3 regions of the [Clostridium] saccharolyticum WM1 genome follow, and region 1 is predicted to be linked to each of the others. Evidence: riboswitches for the same ligand, from Rfam matches in the RefSeq annotation. Region 1 holds a riboswitch; each other region holds the start of a gene.
The links. Region 1 has a riboswitch for cyclic di-GMP ahead of CLOSA_RS17625 (sigma factor-like helix-turn-helix DNA-binding protein). Riboswitches for the same ligand answer to the same signal wherever they lie in the genome.

Region 1 (4,436 bases):
CCGCCACTGGCGATGAGGCAAGCGGATTCGTCGGCACAAGCGCTGGCGTGTATTTCCAATCTTCCAACGGTAGCATGACCGTTTCCGGCGGCACGGTGGAAGCAACCGGTGGCACGGCAAGCGCCATAAGCGGCGGTGTATATTTCCAATATTCCGGCAGCATGACCATTTCCGGCGGCACGGTAACGGCACAAAGCGGCACGGCTGCAACCTCACAGGCAATGAATACCCCCCCCCCCCGACCTTGACCACCACACTTCTGACTCCAGCATCATGGTGGGTGACGTAGCCCCGGGTACTGTGTGGGATAACAGCACGGCACTGTCCACCTACAAATATGTTCAGCTTGTGGTTGTTCCGGTCGCACCCACCCCCAATCTTTCCGTTGCCGATGTCACCCTTGACGCCGTAACCGTGGGCTATGATCGGACAACCTACAAGTCCATCGTCATCACCAACAGCGGCGATGCGCAGGCGACCATCACCAATGTGACAACTGACCACCCATTCGTATTTTCGATACACCGCGGTCAAGACTTCGTTGCCGCCGGCAGCAGCATCAACTCGTGGGATATAAGGGCTGCAACGGGTCTTGCAGTGGGCACATATACCACCACCATCACCGTCACTTATGACGGCGGACGCACCGCAACGGCAACAGTTTCCATCACCGTAAACGCAGTGGGCAACTACACTGTCACTTTCAACCCGAACGGCGGCACGGTCAGTGAAACTTCACGCTCGGTTGCACCCGGTACGGCGGTAGGAGCACTCCCGACACCGACACGCTCTGGCAGTTACAGCTTTGACGGCTGGTACACGGCGGCAAGCGGCGGAACTCAGATTTCCGCAAGCACGACAGTCAGTGCCAATGTGACCTACTATGCACATTGGAGTAACACCGGTGGCGGTGGCTCTGGAAGCGGCGGCGGAAGCTCCTCAAACGACAACAGTAGCCCTGTCATCGTCACCCCACCCGCACCGGACAAGCCGAATTCACCCACACAGGGGGAAATCAAGGTTTCCGGCACAGTGGACAGTAAGGGCAATGTCACAGTGAACATTTCTGACAAAACTGTGACCGATGCCTTTGAGAAGGCTCTGGCGGACGCCAAGAAAAACGGCAACGAGCAAAATGGAATCACGGTGATCCTCCGTGTTGATACCAGCAGCAAGACCGGCTCTAATGTTACGGTTAATCTGCCTAAGACGGTACAGGACACCATCATTGCGAAGAAAATCGTCAACACCATTGTGGTGGTGGACAACCCCGACATCCGAATCGGCATGAATTTGGCTACCGTGCAGGAAATTAACAAACAGGCAAAATCGGATGTCAACATCACTGCCACCCGTGGGGACAGTAGCAAGCTGACCGGTGATGCGAAAAAAGCCATCGGTAGCCGCTCGGTATTCGACCTCAAGGTGAACTACGGCAACGGCAAGGAAGTTAGCAGCTTCGGCACAGGCAGCGTATCGGTAACCATCCCATATACCCTCGGCGCAAATGAAAAGGCCGGGAATGTGCAGGCGGTCTATGTGGACGCCAAGGGCAAGGTACACTGGCTCACAAACTCAGTCTATGACAGTGTGGCACAGGTACTGCGTTTCAGCACCGATCATTTTTCCACCTATGGCATCGGCTATAAACAGACTAACACCGCATTTACGGACATTGCGGCTCATTGGGCAAAGGAAGATATTGAGTTTGTGGTGAGCCGTGGATTGTTTAGCGGCACTTCCAACACTACCTTCAGCCCGAACACGGCTATGACAAGAGGAATGTTCGTCACCGCCCTTGGACGGCTGGCAAACGCCGATGTGAACGGCTACACAAAAAGCAGCTTCACCGATGTGAAGAACGATGCTTACTATATGAACTACATTGAGTGGGCAAGCAATAATAACATTATAAACGGGGTTGGAAATGGAAAGTTTGCCCCGGATCAGTCCATCACCCGTGAGCAGATGGCGGTCATTATGAGCAACTATGCCAAGACCATCGGTTATACTCTGCCGAAGGTTCATATCGAAAATATCTTTACAGATAACGCTAAAATCAGCACCTACGCCAAGGAAGACGTGAAGCAGATGCAAATGGCAGGCGTAATCAGCGGCAAAAACGGCAATCTCTTTGATCCGCAGGGTACAGCCACAAGAGCCGAGGTGTCTGCTGTACTGCGCCGCTTTGTGGAGCTGGTAATTTCCAGCTCCACGGCGCAGGGCTGGTCCATGAACGATTCCGGCAAATGGATGTACTTCAAGGATGGCAAGCCCCTCACCGGCAAGCAGGACATCGACGGAGCGACCTATACCTTTGACCAGTACGGCGTGACAGCGGATGTGCCGAAGAATTTGCGGTACACCACCTACACCGTGCAAAAGGGCGATAGCTTCTGGAGCATATCTCGCAAGCTGGGCTGCCCCATGAGTGAGCTGGAACGGCTGAACAACAAGAGCCGGTTTTCTCTCATCATTCCCGGCGATGTACTCAGAGTACCAGAGAAGTAAAAAAACAAATCAATAAGCTATGGGCAAACCCGGCAAAAGCCGGGGACGCAAAGCCGAGGGTCTAAGGTGTCTTAGGACGCTATGATAGTCTGGCTGCTGACAGTTAAGCAAAAGCCTGTCCTTCATACTCGGAGGGCAGGCTTTTGCGGTTTTTAACGGATGCTTTGGACTTCGTGATACCGGCTTTCGCTATGGCTATGGCGAGAGAGGTATCCATATGAAGATATTCCGCTTTTATCCCTTTTCGAGGTGTAAATAGAGCAAGAACATTCGATACATACTCCTATTCAAACCTGCAATTTAATAGTGTATACCTAAAAAAGTCAGTATTTTGCCATGGGCATAGTGCTGACTTATTTTTTCCGACAAAATCTCTGCTTGTTTTACAATATATTCCATTCTCAGGCTCTTACAGTAGCCTTTCTGCACAACCACGATGCCGTTCCCCACCCTCCGATCTGTTTTCGCATTTCAGCAAAACAGATCGGAGGAAAGGAATTTGAAAAATTATAAAGACAGTGATTATGCCCTAAATAAATTCAGCGAGGGCATTGTTTACCGCTTCGCAGACCGCATTGTAGAAATCACACTGGAGGACTACCTTGCGGAGAACCCCGGCAAGACAGCGCAGGACTTTTTGGAGCTGAAAGCCTTGTCGGATGAAATTTATCATGAGCAAGTCACACATGAAAATCGGACAAGCCGTTTGGATGTGAGCATCAATGGGCTGGAGGAAACAGAGCAGCTTGCCGCACCACCCCTTGATTTGGACTTGATACATAAAAACGATACCCAAAAAGCCAAGGAAGCCGCAAGGCGGCTGCTGGACAGTGGAGAATTGACAGAAATCCAGCGGCGGCGCTTTCTCCTGCATTTCGTGGAGGGCTTATCCTATCGCCAGATTGCCGGTCGTGAAGGGGTACCTTTTACCTCTGTCCATGAAAGCATAGAGGCGGCTACGGCAAAGTTGCAAAAGTTTTTCAAAAGTTTAATTTTATATTTGTGAAAATATAATAAACCTGAGAGTGATGCCTTTTGGACTTCTCATGTAAACCGCTATAATATAGAAGGAGATAAGGGGCAACTGATAGGAAGTTATGGACTTCCCAATATGGGAGTAGACACTTTAACATATCGGTTGCCCTGTTTATGATAAAAATTCGCACCATCCGCAGCTATAATTTTATTTGTTGAAAATATACGGATATTCGCATATAATATATGTTGTATCTTTATATTCATATAGGAGAGGAATGGGATGAGTAATTTGCAGGAATATATCTCAGCGCGGGAAGCGTCGTACAAATGGGGCGTATCAGAACGGCGCGTACATCAATACTGCCAAGCCGGACGCATTCCGGGGGTTTACCGCTTCGGGCGTTCTTGGGCTATTCCCGCTGATGCCCAAAAACCTACTGATCCCCGAAAAGAAAATACCATAAGGAAGTGACCGCTATGCTGCGTATTGCCATCTGTGACGACCAGCCGAGAGAGTTGGAAGTCATCAACGAATACATAACAGAATACCTTGATACTCATATATTGGAAGCAGAGATTAAAGAATTCTCTCATCCTGATAAATTACTGACCGCGATTGAAACCGAGAGCTTTCATTTCTACATACTGGATATTGTCATGCCCATGGTGAGCGGTTTGGAGTTAGGCAAGGAAATTCGCCGCTTTGACCGTGAGGCGCAAATTATCTATGCCACCACGGAACCGCAGTTTGCTCTACAGGCATATGCGGCAAGCCCTATCAATTATCTGATTAAACCGATTGAAAAACAGCAGCTATTTGATACACTGACCCTCGCCATTTCTAAAACAGACCTTGCGGAGGATCAGACTTTTGCCGTCAAAACAGCAGAGAGCCTGCGGGTAATGAAGCTGTCAGATATCATCTGCTGTGAATACCGCAGCCACGC
Region 2 (4,436 bases), 2.3 Mb from region 1:
TATTGGAAATATCGTCTTGCTTTTAGTGACCTTCCGGAGCTGACGATAATGCCCTCTATGGCATTTGTGGTGTAAATAATTCTACGGACATGAGAGCATTGACATCTGTTCCATTCTTAACTGGGTTTTCTTTCTGAAAGCAAAGTTTCGATTTCTTTTAAGGTTTATGATTAAACCTTAATTACTCTTAATGCTTTTCCTGCTTCTGCTATTTCGTCCAAAGATGTTCCAAACATTTTATGATAACCAAAAGCAATTAGGTCCATCGCTAGAAACTCTTCATCTTCTCCGGTTACCATAGCATATATTCTTGGCAGTCTTTCACGGAAAACTCGGTTTGCCTCCTTATTGCTAAGGAGATCAAGTACTATCGAGGATTCACTGAATGGATGATGATAATCTATGACCGGCATATAACAATAATGATATTCTCCTGAAGTTAACTCATCTATCCTTTTGTCCTTATGGTTAGGCAGAATGACCTTGGCTGTTGCTCCATAAGGTATCATGACATCCATTTGGAAGACTCCGTCTTCTTGAATGAACCATTCAATTTGATACGTACCTAATGGAGATTCAAAGGCTAACTTCATGTGCTTTAGCCTATAATTCAGCTTTGGAGCGATGAGGGCGCACTTACATCCGGCCTTCGTAAACTTTAGACCAGCTATATATTTATAGATTGCTTCACATACGGAACCATATGCATAATGATTGAAAGAATTCATGTTTATTCCATTCACCCTTCCATCCGGCAGCATGGAATTCCACCTCTCCCATATCGTCGTTGCGCCAAGATTCACAGCATAGAGCCAGCCCGGAAATTCTTCATTAAAAAGTATCCGGTAGGCTTCCTCATCCATACCATTTTCAAACAGCACCGGCAGCATCAGAGGGGTTCCGGTAAAACCACTCTTAATTCTGTAGAGATCTTTCTTCAATCTGGCCTTCAAGCCTTCAATTACCTTGTTTTTATCAATAAAAACCTGATAATAAAGTGAGAGAACATATGCTGTCTGTGTATCAACAGCCAGTTTGCCAACCGGTGTAAAGTATTCTCTGAGAATTGCCTTTCTTACTTGATTTGAAAGTGATGAGTAGTATCTCTCATCTTCCTTTTTACGTAATACTTTGGCTGCCTTAGCCGTTAAATCCAGACTGTTTTTATAGTAGATACTTTTAATAAAATTTTCATCGGTTCCTCCTAACAAAGCCTGGGGACATACTCCATCCTGTGCCAGCCAGTCCCCGTAGGTAAATCCTGATGTTATAATATGATGGTTTCCGTCTTTTTTATCTACCGTAATTACCGTATCCGTATATTCCTTCATCATACTATAATTTTCATCAAGCAGCCTTTTATCTCCATAGGCCTGATATAAATTCCACGGAATTATGGTTCCCGCATCTGCCCATACTGCCCCGCCACTGCCAGCCGCTTTTTTTAAGGAGGGAGAATACATTGGGATATCACCTTCGTAATGAACCTTTTGATCATAGCGCAAGTCATTCAGATATTTCTTATAAAAGCTGTAACAGTCCATATGATAGCAGGCAGTATTCACAAAAACCTGGGCATCTGCCGTCCAGCCAAGTCGCTCATCCCGTTGGGGACAGTCCGTTGGTATATCAATAAAATTTCCCCTCTGTCCCCATAAGGAATTTTGCATCAACCGGTTTAATTTTACATGATCCGTACTTACCTGCAAGGTTTGTTGAAGGTCAGAATACAAAACCACTCCGGTAAAATCCTTTGGGTCAATCTTGCTTATACCAGAAACCTTTACATAACGAAAACCATAGAATGTAAAGAATGGCTCCACTTCTTTTATACACCCATCTGATGTATAGTTATATTCCGCCTTTGCCGACCTGTAATTGCCATTATAAAAGCATTCCTGCTGCAGTACTTCCCCATATTGAAGATGTATTTGCCCGCCTCTTTCTTCACGGCAGATGAATTTACAAAAACCCACCATATTCTGCCCAAAATCAAGAATCTGCTCTCCTTTGGGAGAGACAAAAATTGACGGATGTATTTTCAGGAACCAACCTGTATGTTACCTCCTGTTTTATACAAGATGTCCGAACCGATGGATTTTTGCTATCGTCCCTGGTTTCCCCATTATAGATCGAAGCATCCAAAATAACTGAATCTGACGCTTTCCAAGTCTCATCTGTTTGAATAACACATCTGCTTCCGTTTCACGTACATGATCCGGCATAATATGGCCTTCTAAGATTTGGACCCCCTTATAATTACATAGTTGCTTCAAGACTTCTCTCAAATCTTCCTTGTATTGATTATAAATTACTTTTCGTCTATACTTAGGTGTGAAGACGATATGATATTTGCACATCCATTTCGTGTGTGCCAGTTCATTGGCTTTCTTCGCCATTGAAATCACCTTTCCTTTCTCTAATAGTGGCTTGGACACCTCTATTATAATCGGAAAGGTGATTTTTTGTATAACTTACTGACTCGCACCCGCATAGCGGGTGGTTTATTATTTCACATGGATTCATTTCTCTTAAAGAGAAACTCACCCATGTTCAACAGGCTAAAGCCCATAAGCAAAAAAATCAGCACGTGTACGTACTCGGCTGTCTTTATCTCCACCTCAAAAAACAGATGTTGGAATGAAGCATACAGATAACCTCTTATCTAAGTAATATGCAAAAACTGGTATCTTCCTTGTTTGAAAGACGTTACAAAACACAAAAACCTGCCTTCAAATGAGGACAAACGCCTAATAAATTATTCTGACAACTGGGCAAACATAGTACAAGAAACGCCTTAGACCTTCGGCTTTGCGTCCCTTTTTTAACAGGTTTTCCTTTGACTTATTTTTAATAGTAACTATTTATTTATAATGGCTACTTCTGTTCTAAATGGATCAGGTAATAATAATACGCATTGAACTCTGTAAAACTTGTTTAAAATTACATGCATTTGTTTCATTCTTAAATAAATGCATTTATAGCAAAAGGATACTTTTGTTAATTTCTGTAACTGCGCAAATTATAACAAGTACAATAGATAACAACAATTAGTAATATCATTTAATGTGCAAAATACACATAATTTACAATACTGGGGAATATTATAGAGGAAACAAAACTGCCTTGATATATCTGTTATATTAACAATATATTTTAATTGTTTTTTTCTGCAATTTTCTTTGAGTAAGCATTTCTCTTTCACGTCACATCACTAAACCTGAAACAGGCTTAAAAAAAGCAGACCACTCTCCTGGTGGAGTGAACTGCTTTTAAGTACTGTGAACCTAACTTTTAAAATATAGCATCTATAAGACAAAAATTGCTTCCATGTTCATATAGCTGTACTTGGTTGTATTAAAATTAACCATTCGTTAACTATCTAATAAATAGTTTAAAATTAATAGATACAATCGTTAAGAGGGCGATAATAACCTTGAGGAAATCCGCAGACAGGACAAATCTCAGGAGCACAAAGACCTGACATAATGTTTCCACATTGTATACAGGTCCACAAAATTTCGTTTGGTTTACAGTAAACCTGATTTAATATAATGTTATTATACATCTGTTGAAATACTAATTCATGATTAAAATTTATGTTTGCAATTCCAGCCATTAATGAGACAATTTCATTGTAACCTTCTTGCCGAGCTACCTGAATAGCATTTTGATACTCAATACTAGCCAAATTGTTTTCAGCTTTCGCTGATTCAATCAAAGTTTCTGCCGTTCCAGGTAAATTTCCCTGACTTAAGTTTCTCAACCATATGCGAGCATGTTCACGATCTTGCCTTGCGAAAGAATCGTAAATGTTTGCATATTCAATAAAACCATCACTTCTTGCAATCAGGCTATATAATTCATATCGTGCACTAAACATTAACTCTTTTTCATATAACATAACTAAATTCTTATATGTATCACTTTCTATAAAGCTCATCATATCACCTTTCTCGACTAATCTTCCAAATTACGCCCGTATTTGATAATAAACAATGGGAGTTATTTAAGTTATTTATGCCGGAATCTATTACATATAAATCACCTTCTGTATCGAAGGCCAAATCAGAGGGTCTTCCGAATCCGCCTGTAGTTGAATATAAAGAATTGCCAGACTTATTCATGGCAAACGTTGTTGTTTCTCCTGATATGGTATTAATTTTTGAGATTTTCCGTCCATAGTATTGTTGCTTAATCGTGGTACCACCATATTCGGTAATAAAAATATCTCCTATATTTCCAAACTCACGATATTCGTTTACTAAAAAACCTTTTAAATTTGTTCCGTTTGGAAACGTTGTAATTGGTCTGGGAGGGATGTTAGGAGGATTTGAGATTAAAAGCTCTATTTTTTGATTATATATCGTATCAAATTTTGGTGAAGTAACTGGCATTCCTGCTGAAAAGTCAGGCCAGCCATACCATACCCCAGG
Region 3 (4,436 bases), 380 kb from region 1:
AAATACCTCTTGATAACAATGATGCAGAAAGAAGTATCCGTTCATTCTGTGTTGGTAAACACAGCTGGCACATCATCGATTCGAAGAACGGTGCAGAGGCTAGCGCTGCCTTATATAGCATTGCTGAAACAGCAAAAGCGAATGGTCTTAAGCCGTATGAGTACTTCTCTTATCTGCTTGAGCAGTTAATGCATTATCCAAGAAATAATGTTCCGGATGATGAACTGGTAAAACTAATGCCGTGGTCAGAGGAATTGCCAGATCGTTGTAGAAAACTAAAAACACGGTAAATATACCGCCGCCCCAATCGGGCGGCGAACTTGTTGGCCGGGACTGGTTATTTACCATTTACTATTAGTGTTACCCTTTTTTAGGACACGGCGATATCAGGGAGGTATCACCGTGCCTATTTTTTATTATCATGCGCGCCTTTAACGGTTACTGCAAACGGGCGTTGAAGAACGAAGCAGCCAACGCCCATAGGGATACGAAGAGTCAGCAAGATACGCGAAGTGACTTTTTCTGACCTGTCCTCAGAAGATAAATCAGCTTTACACCTATGCGCTAAAAAACTAAATTTCTATTAGTTTCTTCAGCTTAGATAAAATTTTTGAAAGCCTGCGACTAACCGTAGATTGGTTGAGTCCAATGCTTTGAGCAATCTGTGACTCGCTTTTCTCATTGAAGAATATTTCGTCAATGAGAGAGCGTTCATCCTCCGGCAAGATGTCAAGAGCAGCCCACAGTGACTCCAGCTGCTCCTGATGTATGAGCTTGTCCACTATGTCCGGCTGAACACGGACTATGAGGTAATCAATGTTAACACCATCCTCATGGAACCGCTCCAGCGACAGCTCATTCTGGCGAATCAGCTTGTTCTGATAGCGCTCCGCTTCACGCTCTTTATGATAGGCACGGTAGACGGCTTCGCTGACCTCCACACGCTGCCTTTTTACAATAATGGTATATTTTTTATTCACTGACATATGTTTGTCCTCCTAATTTTCAAAATTTTGTTGAAAACGAAGGACAAGAAGGCGGTGATCTACAACGAGGAATATCTCCTAAAAACGCAAAAAGAGCGCACCAGCGGACATAGTCGTCCGTTGATACACTCTTGTAGATATGTTCGTATTTAACACGTTCTGTTAGTTCGTGTTTGTGACCGCTCTGCGCCCATGCGCAGCATAGCCTTTTTTTGACAAGTTACCGATTATAGCTGTATGTAGGAGATAGATGTCCGCTTCATCACGCCCGACCGCTGCTGAGCAGTGGTCGCCTTAAGTTCAAGGCATATTGAATACACATAGAAAACCCTCCAAACTGGTGAGCTTGGAGGGTTACGATATGCTTATTCAGGCATTAAGATAGACCCGCCAAACTCACGTTTTTTTTGTTGGCGGGTAGCGCCTTTCATTTATTATGAAAAAAACCTGCCGCAAAAGGGCAGGTTTCATACGCAATCCTTTACGGCAGCCAGACTGTCATAATGCTCTCGCACTTTAGACCCTCGGCTTTGCGTCCTTACCTTTCGGCAAGTTTGCCCTTTGTCGGAATTCTATTTTCAAAACCATAATCAGAGTTGTCATTGGAATATTGAAATACCACTTCAATGATCTGCTGCCTGTCATATCCAAGTGCTTTCATTGCATGCAGGAACTGCTTGGTTGTATACTGAACCAGTTCCTGACGCCGGTACATGATTTTTTCCTGATCCTTAATCACCGAGTAACCTTTTCCTGTTTCCTTCCCCACCAAACCTTCATGAACCAAAGAAATCATGGCGCGCTGTACGGTATTTGTGTTGACCTGTGCTTCGGACGCTATTTTTCTAAACGAAGGAATTGGCATACCCGGTGCCAATTCACCGGATAAAATCAATTTTTGAAAGTGATTATGTAATTGAAGATAGATGGGAATTTTACTGTCGAAATTCATTATGCTGCCCATCCTCTTCCAGCTTCATTTGACCGGTATTCAGATTTATAACCTGATCAGTAAGTCCGCGCATACGCTCTGCGGAGGACGCGGTTAGAAGCACGGCTATGTATGCGTTAACCTCAATGAGCATTCTCTTTATGATTTTTTGATCATACGCTGAAGCATCTGTAAACATATCCTCCAGAACCAATAAATCAGGAGCTTTCAGGATTTCTCGTATCACCAGCAGTCTGCGGATCTCGCCTGATGTCAGTTCGCTGCATAGCATCTTCTCCTTACCATCCAGCCCGGCAATCAACAGCATACCGGTTAGCATATTGTCAGTTTCGTGCTTTGCATTTGCTTTCTGTAAGACCTGTAAGGGGGTCTGCTCCAGTGGGACTGTGTCCGACAGCAGCACATATCCCATAGACCCGTCGATTTGAAACTTCCCTATGTAATTGGCATCTTTGCCGATCAAAATCCGTATTAGCGCGTGGGTTCCGGCTCCTGTACAGGCTATGATTTTCCCGTAGTGCAGATTAAAGCTGATATCATGAAAGATTGTTTCCCCGGCCTCTATTTTCGTGAGACCGGTACAGTGCAGTACATCACGGTTCATATTACAATGTTCATGCTCCTTTCCTGAAAAATTAATATGCCCAAGGACTACTGTATACAGCAATGATTTGCTGACTGCAAATATACACGCTCAGTTTCATAGATAATCCCGTGTTATTTTTTCTGACAATCTTAGATAAGACGCGGAATCACGACAAAAGCCAGAATACCCACAAGGTACACCGCGTTCAGGCCAAGAGCAATTTTGGTATAAATATCTCTCAAATGCTTTTTGGCAAACAGAAACAGTGAATAAATAAAGCTGAGCGCGATGAAGATGAAGTAACCGATCACGATACCTGTCGCGTTCGGGTCGGACGGCTTCCACACAAAGAGAATAGTAATTGGGACAAAGATCGTTATAAAGGCAATGATACTTAGAATTTTATTTTTCATGGTTTTTTTACTCCTTTTATTTGATTTCCAGTTCTACAGAGCCAGTGAAGCCATCGCCCTCAACGGCTATATAGTTGCTGGCAGATGGCAGCTCAATTGTTTCAGAATAATCGCCGCTGCTTTCGATCAGCACCTGAGGGTCATCCGTCCCTGACTTAAAAACAACCTTTGCAGTCCCATCCGTGATGTTGAGGGTGCAGGTGATTTCAATTTTATTTCCGTCCTCCCGTTCCAGCGCCGTTCCGCCAAACAGGGTTTCCGTTCCTGTGAATCCGTCGTAATCAGCGGAATAGTTCCCGACATAGCTGTCGGAGCCGAAGCTGCGCTTTCCCTGCAATTTGCTGTCTTTTGTCAGGTTATCGTCCCCGGCTTCCTGAAGAGTTTGGTTGTAGTGATCAACGATCTCATCTTTAGTGCAGCCTGTCAGTACAAAAACGAAGCAGCACGCTATCATTAAAAAAAGGATTGATTTTTTCACTTGTGAACCTCCTATCGGTTATGCTTGCCGTGACCGCTCTTCTTTAAGGAAGCGGCTGCAGCTGCGTCTTTGCTCGGAATATTGATAATGATTCCGGTCAGCAGTATCATTGCTAAGATTACGCAGATGCCAATTAAAACGTTCTGCGTGGAAGCATAGCTGCCTGCGGTATCGGACACAAAGCCCTCGCCGCCGAAGCGTACGATACTGAGTCCGGCTGACAACGGCCACAGATTGCGAATCACGGGATTCTTAAAGTAAATCGTAATGTATCCGAGAAGGAATGCAACCACGGCTCCGCCCCGGAAAGCGTCCTGTCTGCGCCCGCAAAGGGCGATCAGAGGGAATTCCCCAATGCAGATAAACAAGGCCATTCCGATAATCTGGACACTACCCGATAAAATGATGCTTAGCGACATGTTTTCCGGGCAGCAGATCAGGCCGACGATTATTGTAACGAATGCGTTATAAAGACCGAGCAGCAACGCAACCATACCGAGGGCGGTCAGCTTGCCAGTCATAAGGCGTGGAAAACTGACGGGGACGGTCAGCAGATTCTTGAGAGTGTCATCCGTGTATTCCCGGTTAATCATATAGCCACCGATCAGGGCGAGAATCATAGGGAAAAAGATTGTCATGTTGTTCCAGATGGTGCTGTTAAGTAAATCAGGAAATGTATAGTTCAAAACGGTCTTGGCGTCGTCCGACATCATGTTCTGCATTGCAATCGAAATGATAGGAGAACAGGTTACACCGATGATGCCAACGAGGATGATGCTGTACCGTTTCAGTTTTTGAAATTCTGTGCGAATCAAATTCATCGTCACGCCTCCTTCTATAGTTCGCGCTGGTTGTAAATCCGTATCATCAGCGCGGTAAACACAACCGCCATCACAGCAAGGATTACAAGGCAGACGGGGGTGGAAACAAAGTATGGCCTCATGGTTTCATAAAATTCCGATGCTGAACCTTTCCCCGGATCGTAAAACTGATAGATCCAGCGGTTGATCAGCGGGATGGG

Region 2: another riboswitch for cyclic di-GMP. It lies ahead of tnpA (IS200/IS605 family transposase); the one in region 1 lies ahead of CLOSA_RS17625 (sigma factor-like helix-turn-helix DNA-binding protein).
Region 3: another riboswitch for cyclic di-GMP. It lies ahead of CLOSA_RS15830 (sigma-70 family RNA polymerase sigma factor); the one in region 1 lies ahead of CLOSA_RS17625 (sigma factor-like helix-turn-helix DNA-binding protein).

Annotation. Positions count from the first base shown of each region.
Region 1 covers NC_014376.1:3,782,479-3,786,914, reverse strand. The annotation lists gene CLOSA_RS17635 (beta strand repeat-containing protein) at 1-248, shown strand, start outside; gene CLOSA_RS17630 (S-layer homology domain-containing protein) at 274-2,511, shown strand; cyclic di-GMP riboswitch class I at 2,524-2,612, shown strand; gene CLOSA_RS17625 (sigma factor-like helix-turn-helix DNA-binding protein) at 3,011-3,517, shown strand; gene CLOSA_RS17615 (LytR/AlgR family response regulator transcription factor) at 3,967-4,436, shown strand, end outside.
Region 2 covers NC_014376.1:1,526,318-1,530,753, reverse strand. The annotation lists partial or broken gene CLOSA_RS23760 (transposase) at 1-89, opposite strand, end outside; gene CLOSA_RS07285 (family 78 glycoside hydrolase catalytic domain) at 171-2,027, opposite strand; gene CLOSA_RS23670 (hypothetical protein) at 1,993-2,187, opposite strand; partial or broken gene tnpA (IS200/IS605 family transposase) at 2,211-2,399, opposite strand; cyclic di-GMP riboswitch class I at 2,763-2,848, opposite strand; gene CLOSA_RS07275 (rubrerythrin family protein) at 3,401-3,946, opposite strand; gene CLOSA_RS07270 (NHL repeat containing protein) at 3,948-4,436, opposite strand, start outside.
Region 3 covers NC_014376.1:3,399,966-3,404,401, reverse strand. The annotation lists gene tnpC (IS66 family transposase) at 1-290, shown strand, start outside; gene CLOSA_RS15830 (sigma-70 family RNA polymerase sigma factor) at 573-986, opposite strand; cyclic di-GMP riboswitch class I at 1,469-1,555, opposite strand; gene CLOSA_RS22710 (GntR family transcriptional regulator) at 1,525-1,938, opposite strand; gene CLOSA_RS15820 (P-loop NTPase family protein) at 1,922-2,542, opposite strand; gene CLOSA_RS15815 (hypothetical protein) at 2,674-2,937, opposite strand; gene CLOSA_RS15810 (hypothetical protein) at 2,954-3,415, opposite strand; gene CLOSA_RS15805 (ABC transporter permease) at 3,427-4,236, opposite strand; gene CLOSA_RS15800 (ABC transporter permease) at 4,251-4,436, opposite strand, start outside.